2 regions of the Pseudalkalibacillus sp. NRS-1564 genome follow, and region 1 is predicted to be linked to the other one. Evidence: a T-box and tRNA genes for the amino acid it is inferred to sense, from the RefSeq annotation. Region 1 holds a T-box; the other holds one or more tRNA genes.
What was found. A T-box is a leader RNA that pairs with one kind of tRNA and senses whether it is charged. The one in region 1 lies ahead of tyrS (tyrosine--tRNA ligase), so its partner is inferred to be a tRNA-Tyr.
Positions count from the first base shown of each region.

Region 2: it has a tRNA-Tyr gene. The T-box ahead of tyrS (tyrosine--tRNA ligase) is inferred to sense a tRNA for this amino acid. The anticodon was not compared.

Region 1 covers NZ_JBITPM010000018.1:157,729-161,136, reverse strand. Annotated here, with positions in the region: gene hemH (ferrochelatase) at 268-1,203, shown strand; T-box leader at 1,332-1,555, shown strand; gene tyrS (tyrosine--tRNA ligase) at 1,612-2,859, shown strand; gene ACIFPW_RS09645 (FixH family protein) at 2,898-3,408, opposite strand, start outside.
Region 2 covers NZ_JBITPM010000012.1:126,607-130,014, forward strand. Annotated here, with positions in the region: gene ACIFPW_RS06610 (ATP-binding protein) at 50-1,054, opposite strand; gene ACIFPW_RS06615 (hypothetical protein) at 1,065-1,361, opposite strand; tRNA gene ACIFPW_RS06620 (tRNA-Arg) at 1,496-1,569, opposite strand; tRNA gene ACIFPW_RS06625 (tRNA-Gly) at 1,661-1,734, opposite strand; tRNA gene ACIFPW_RS06630 (tRNA-Gln) at 1,740-1,814, opposite strand; tRNA gene ACIFPW_RS06635 (tRNA-Tyr) at 1,819-1,903, opposite strand; tRNA gene ACIFPW_RS06640 (tRNA-Met) at 1,921-1,997, opposite strand; tRNA gene ACIFPW_RS06645 (tRNA-Arg) at 2,012-2,088, opposite strand; tRNA gene ACIFPW_RS06650 (tRNA-Leu) at 2,099-2,183, opposite strand; gene kynU (kynureninase) at 2,346-3,408, shown strand, end outside.

The sequences.
Region 1 (3,408 bases):
AACCTGAAAATGGTGGATAGGATGAAATAGAAGTGGAGGAAGAGAAAGACAGAACGCTTAATGTTCGCTATACTGTGATAGGAAGCGCATCGGAAGTGGCAAAATACATAAAGGTTTGCTTCAATAGGAGTGACACAAAACGTTACGAATTTATAGTCAGATTCCTTTGATTCAGGGGAGAAAAAAAGGTATACTGATACCTAGATGATAATGATTATAAAAAGATAGTTTGTTTAATTAATCACTGTATGAGAGGGGAACACATTCATGGCTAAAAAGACAATGGGATTACTTGTAATGGCGTATGGAACGCCTTATAAAGAAGAGGATATTGAACGTTATTACACACATATTAGAAGAGGTCGTAAGCCATCTGACGAGCAGTTAAAAGATCTTCAGGACCGTTACAAAGCAATCGGTGGAATATCACCACTTGCCAAAATTACGGAAGATCAGGCGAAAGGGCTTGAAGCTCACCTTAATGAAATTCAAGATGAAATTGAGTTTAAGCTTTATATCGGATTAAAACATATCGAGCCTTTTGTAGAAGATGCGGTACAGCAAATGCACAATGATGGTATTGAAGAAGCCGTTAGTATTGTTTTGGCGCCTCATTTCTCTACATTTAGTATCAAATCTTATAATGGACGAGCAAAAGAAGAAGCTGGAAAACTAGGTGGCCCAGTTATTCATTCTGTTGAGAGCTGGTATGACGAGCCTAAATTTATCTCTTATTGGGCGAAGCGTATTAAAGAGATATTTGAAGGAATGGCAGATCAAGAACGCGAGAAATCTGTCCTAATTGTTTCCGCGCACAGTTTACCTGAAAAAATCATTGCAAATGGAGACCCTTATCCAGACCAATTGAAAGAAACGGCAGATCTTATCGTAGCAGAGTCAGGTGTGAAGAACGTGGCGATTGGATGGCAAAGTGAAGGGAACACTCCAGATCCATGGATTGGCCCAGACGTACAGGATTTAACAAGAGATCTTTATGAAAAACAAGGTTTTACATCGTTTGTTTATGCTCCAGTAGGATTCGTAGCCGATCACTTGGAAGTATTATTTGATAATGACTATGAATGTAAAGTTGTAACAGATGAAATCGGTGCAAATTATTATCGACCAGAAATGCCAAACGCACAGGAAGAATTCATCGATATTCTTTCAACTGTCGTGTTAAAAGAATTAAATAAACAATAATGAAAAAAGCGCAGTCTTACAAGGCTGCGTTCTTTTTTGTGAGAAATTCCTAACTGCTCTTGAAGAAACAAATTGACAACTAGCGTAAAAGAAGATAAAGTAATGAGAAATTCATGCAACGTAAATAACAATAGGCTAGGAAGAGGAAGCAGTAGCGTGTTATGACGAGTAGTGTCAGAGAACCAGTGGTTGGTGTGAACTGGTACAGTCTAACCGTGAATTACCCCTCAGAGCCTTCTTGATGAACAGAGTGATCTAACTAGTCAGGAACGGGAAAACCGTTATCGTATTCGAGCCGGAAGAAGTTATTTCTTCAATCAGGGTGGTATCGCGTGTAAGCCACGTCCCTACTATATAGAGGGGACGTGGCTTTTCATATGAAATTTAATAATTAGGAGGTCGACAGGAATGAACTCAATCATGGATCAATTAACAGAAGAACAAAGAAAGGAAATGGAAAGGCAATATGCGGTTTATACACATGGAACGAGTCAAGTCATTCCTGGAGATGAACTTAAGCATAAAATAGCCACTTCGATTTTTAAGAATAAGCCACTTAAAGTGAAATTGGGTCTTGATCCTTCTGCGCCCGATGTCCATGTTGGTCACACCGTTGTGTTAAATAAGTTAAGGCAGTTTCAAGAAAATGGCCATATCATCCAACTCATTATTGGAGACTTTACAGGTAAAATTGGTGATCCTACTGGAAAATCAACAGCAAGAGTGCAGCTAACGGATGAAGAGGTGAAACGAAATGCTGGAACTTATCTTGAGCAGTTTGGTAAGGTTCTTGATCAAAGCAAAGTGGAGCTCCACTACAATGCGGCGTGGCTATCTGAACTAAAGTTTGAAGACGTTATTGAACTCGCTGGAAAAATAACGGTTGCTCGTTTACTTGAGCGCGATGATTTTGAAAATCGAATGAAGGCGAATAAGCCTGTCTCGCTTCATGAGTTCTTTTACCCTTTAATGCAGGGCTATGATTCTGTTCATCTTGAAAGTGATATTGAGCTCGGTGGAAATGATCAATATTTCAACGTTTTAATGGGGCGTCACCTTCAAGAGCAGTTCGGAAAAGAGAAGCAAGTCGTCTTAATGATGCCTCTTCTAGAAGGATTAGACGGGATTGAAAAAATGTCTAAATCCAAAGGGAATTACATTGGGATTACAGAGAAGCCATCAGAGATGTATGGAAAAGCGATGTCGATTCCTGATGAGCTGGTCGTCAAATATACCGAATTAATCACGGATCTATCTCTAGAGGAAAAGCTTACGGTTCGTAAAGAAATTGAACAAGAAGAAATCCATCCAAGAACAGCTAAAATGAATTTAGCTAAGACGATCGTTCGCATGTTTCATGGAGAAAATGCTTCTGAAAAAGCAGAAGTGGAGTTTCAACAAATCTTTCAGCAAAAGCAGCTTCCAACCGATATTGAGGAAGTCATATGGGATGGAGATCGGATGGTAACTGTGCCAACATTGATCGCTAAACTAGGCATGCTACCTTCAACAAGTGAAGCTAGACGAATGGTGAAGAATGGCGGTATTAAGCTAAATGAGGTAAAAGTAACAGAAGTGAATGAGGAAATTGAAGTAAAAAATGGATTGGTCATTCAAGTGGGCAAAAGGAAATTCAAGAAAATAAAACTAGCATAGTAAAAATTTTCCCCCTCGAATAGAGGGGGAGGATTTTATTATTCTGTAATGGTGACACTTTCTTCGGTATGTTCATGAAGACCTTCATCGTTCTCTACATGGATGGTAACGGTGTAGTCACCAGCTTCTTTAAAAGAAGTCGTTCCTTCATATTCGCCATCCTTCATTTCTTCAGCGTCAACCCACTCAGCTTTTTCTTCATCTACTTTCGAAATTTCAAAGCGAACGTCAGCACCAGTTAAGGCTTCTTCGTCTTTTTGAAGGTGTGCCATGAACGAAACATCTTCATTCGCTTTTATCTCTTCGGGCTTCATAAGATGGATGGATACGTCGCTTTCGTGTTCGTGCGCGTGTTCATCAGTTTCAGAAGCAGCTTCTTCTTCAGAACCGACCATCATTTCATTTTTCGGCATCGTATGTAGGTCACGAGCTGTCACGTGAGATTGAACGAAGTATTTACCAGCATCGTCGAGTTCCTTTTCAGCAGTATAAACGCCTTCGCCATCATGAGAAGCTTCGATCATTTCGCTATCTTCTTTGGAGCCTTCT
Region 2 (3,408 bases), on a different contig from region 1:
GATTCTTGATTTGGGCACATTCGAGTGAAATCTTCGTTTCACTCGCCTTTCATTCCAATACGTGCTGATCTATCATAATACGAGGTAACTTCATTTCAAAGGTAGAACCTTGCCCTTCTTCACTCTCTATTAGCAACTCTCCTCCGTGTTGTTCAATAATCTTCAAACAAACTGATAACCCAAGCCCCGTACCACTCTCTTTTGTTGTGAAAAATGGTTCCCCTAGTCGATCAATATCTTCTTTAGAAATACCGGCGCCATTGTCGGTAATCCTTACAGATATAAACATCTCTTGAACATCCATACTCACATGAAGATATTTCGATTTCTCCATTTGACTCATTGCTTCAATAGCGTTTTTCATGAGATTAATAAACACTTGCTTTATTTGATTAGGATCAGCAAAAACAACAGCTTCCTCATTCCCAAAATTCGTTTGTAATGTCACATCGTTCAATAGAGCATTAGACTCAATCAAGGTTGAGACCTGCTTTAATAAACCTTTCATTTCAACATTCGTAAATAATGTACTATGCGGCTTTGCTAGCGTTAGAAGTTCACTTAGCACTAATTCGATACGGGATATTTCTGAAAAGATTATTTCAAAATACGGCATAGTGGATTCCTTCTTCTCAAGCAGTTGAAGAAATCCTTTCACTGATGTTAGAGGATTCCGAACTTCATGAGCAATTCCAGCGGCAAGCTGTGCAGCTGATGCTAGCTTTTCAGATTTAACCGCAAGGGCTTCATTTGTTTTAAGTAACCGCTCTTCTGATTGCTTTCTAAAGGTTTTATCCTTAATCGTTCCTGTCATTCCTTCAAATCTTCCTTTAGAGCTATATTCATATTTAATAAAGACCTCACACCAGACGAACCCCCCGCCTTTTTTCTGAACCCTGAATTCAAATACGTTAGATTTTTCTGCGCCATCTTGGAATCGAGATAATTCTTTATGTAAATTCAGCCGATCATCTGGATGTATATAAGATAAGCTGTATGTGCCTATTGATTCCTGAACATCGTATCCAGTTAACTCACCCCACGCTTCATTCAACCAGATCCAACTACCATCTATTCCAGTTTGAAAAACAACTTCGTTTAAGCTGTTTTATGACACTATTATAGTTTTCTGATAGTTTACGATATTTTTCCTCACTATCTTTTAATTTGGACAGAAGTATGACAGAGCGATCATAATAAGAAGAGAACCACCAAACAATTACCATAACTGAGATCGTAAAGAATATGTCCACTAACCAATTGATTTTAATTTCATTCACAGAATAAAGCCAATAATCCCATAATAAAATCGCCATAAAAAACGTTACAACAGATATAATTCTTCCTTTATATCGCTTCATTTCGTCACCATTTCCCAAGTGATTTATTAATTACTAGTTTATTGGAAATGAAGCCTATGTGCAAACACACATGTGCCGTTAATAAAATAAAAAAACTCCTTGAATAAGATTACTTATTCAAGGAGTTTTGGGTATGCGCCTTAGAGGATTCGAACCTCTGACCCACAGCTTAGAAGGCTGTTGCTCTATCCTACTGAGCTAAAGGCGCACGATATGAATGGTATTCAATCTCAACAAAAGTATACCATGATTAAAATCAGGTTGTGAAGTAGCTTTTAAAACTCTTCTACAATATGTAATGGAGCGGGTGATGGGGATCGAACCCACGACATCAGCTTGGAAGGCTGAGGTTTTACCACTAAACTACACCCGCAAAAATGGCTGGGCTAGCTGGATTCGAACCAACGCATGACGGAATCAAAATCCGTTGCCTTACCGCTTGGCTATAGCCCAATCATGGTGGAGGGGGACGGATTCGAACCGCCGAACCCTGAGGGAGCGGATTTACAGTCCGCCGCGTTTAGCCACTTCGCTACCCCTCCATGATGAAATTGTAATATGGTAGCGGCGGAGGGGATCGAACCCCCGACCTCACGGGTATGAACCGTACGCTCTAGCCAGCTGAGCTACACCGCCACTTAAATTATGTATGGTGCGCCCGAGAGAAGTCGAATCCCTAACCTTCTGATCCGTAGTCAGACGCTCTATCCAATTGAGCTACGGGCGCAAAAAATATATGGTGCGGGTGAAGGGACTTGAACCCCCACGTCGTAAGACACTAGATCCTAAGTCTAGCGCGTCTGCCAATTCCGCCACACCCGCTTGTGCTGTGCATCAGCGACGTTTAATAATATACCATTGAATCATTTAAAATGTCAATCATTATTCTAAAAAAATGTAGAAAGTTTCTTTTGCAAAGAGTGAAAGCGTTGACATGCTCTTCTCCCTCTCATACGATAAGTTGTAGAAAAGGAGCTGTTACATATGAGTTTATCACAGTCCATTACAGGCGCAAAAGAATTCGACAAGAAAGACCCTTTAGCCCATTTACGTGATAAGTTTTACTTAAATCCAAATACGCTATATTTGGATGGTAATTCACTTGGTCTTCTATCAAAGAATGCGGAAACATCCCTTCTTCGATCTCTTGATGACTGGAAGCAACATGGAATTGATGGCTGGTCTGATGGAAAGCAGCCTTGGTTTTATATGGCAGAAAACATCGGTGAGATGACATCAACGCTAATCGGTTCACATGCTTCTGAAACAATTACTACCGGTTCAATTACAACTAACCTTCATCAGATGCTCGCTACTTTTTTTAAACCTTCAGGAAACAAAACAAAAATACTAGCCGATTCTTTAACATTTCCATCTGACATTTATGCTATTCAAAGTCAGCTTGAACTTCATGGGTTATCCCCAGAAACTAATCTAGTGCAAGTTCCGAGCCGTGACGGAAGAACAATCCTGGAAGAAGATATCATTGAGGCCATCGATGAGACTATAGCCCTTATTCTCCTCCCTTCCGTACTTTACCGGAGCGGACAATTACTAAATATAGAAAAAATCACAAAAGCAGCCCATTCTAAAGGAGTAATCATTGGCTTTGACTTAGCTCATTCAATCGGAGCCATTCCACATAAACTTCACGACTGGAACGTTGACTTCGCGGTTTGGTGTACATACAAGTACTTAAATAGTGGCCCTGGTGGTGTTGGTGGACTTTTTGTGCACGAAAACCACCTTGGCAGACGCCCCGGTCTTGCTGGATGGTTCAGTTCCAAGAAAGAAGTGCAATTCGATATGAGCCATACGCTTACTCATGCTGAAACCGCTGGCGCATTTCAAATAGGCACACCCCACATTTTTAGTATGGCTCCTTTAATAGGAGCTTTGGAATTGATGAACGAAGCTGGCATAGATGCGATTCGAGAAAAATCATTGTCTCTTACCAACTATTTAATGTGTCTTATTAAAGAAAATCTTGCTGAAGATGGTTTTACAATCACTAATCCATCAGAAGATGATCGACGGGGTGGGCATA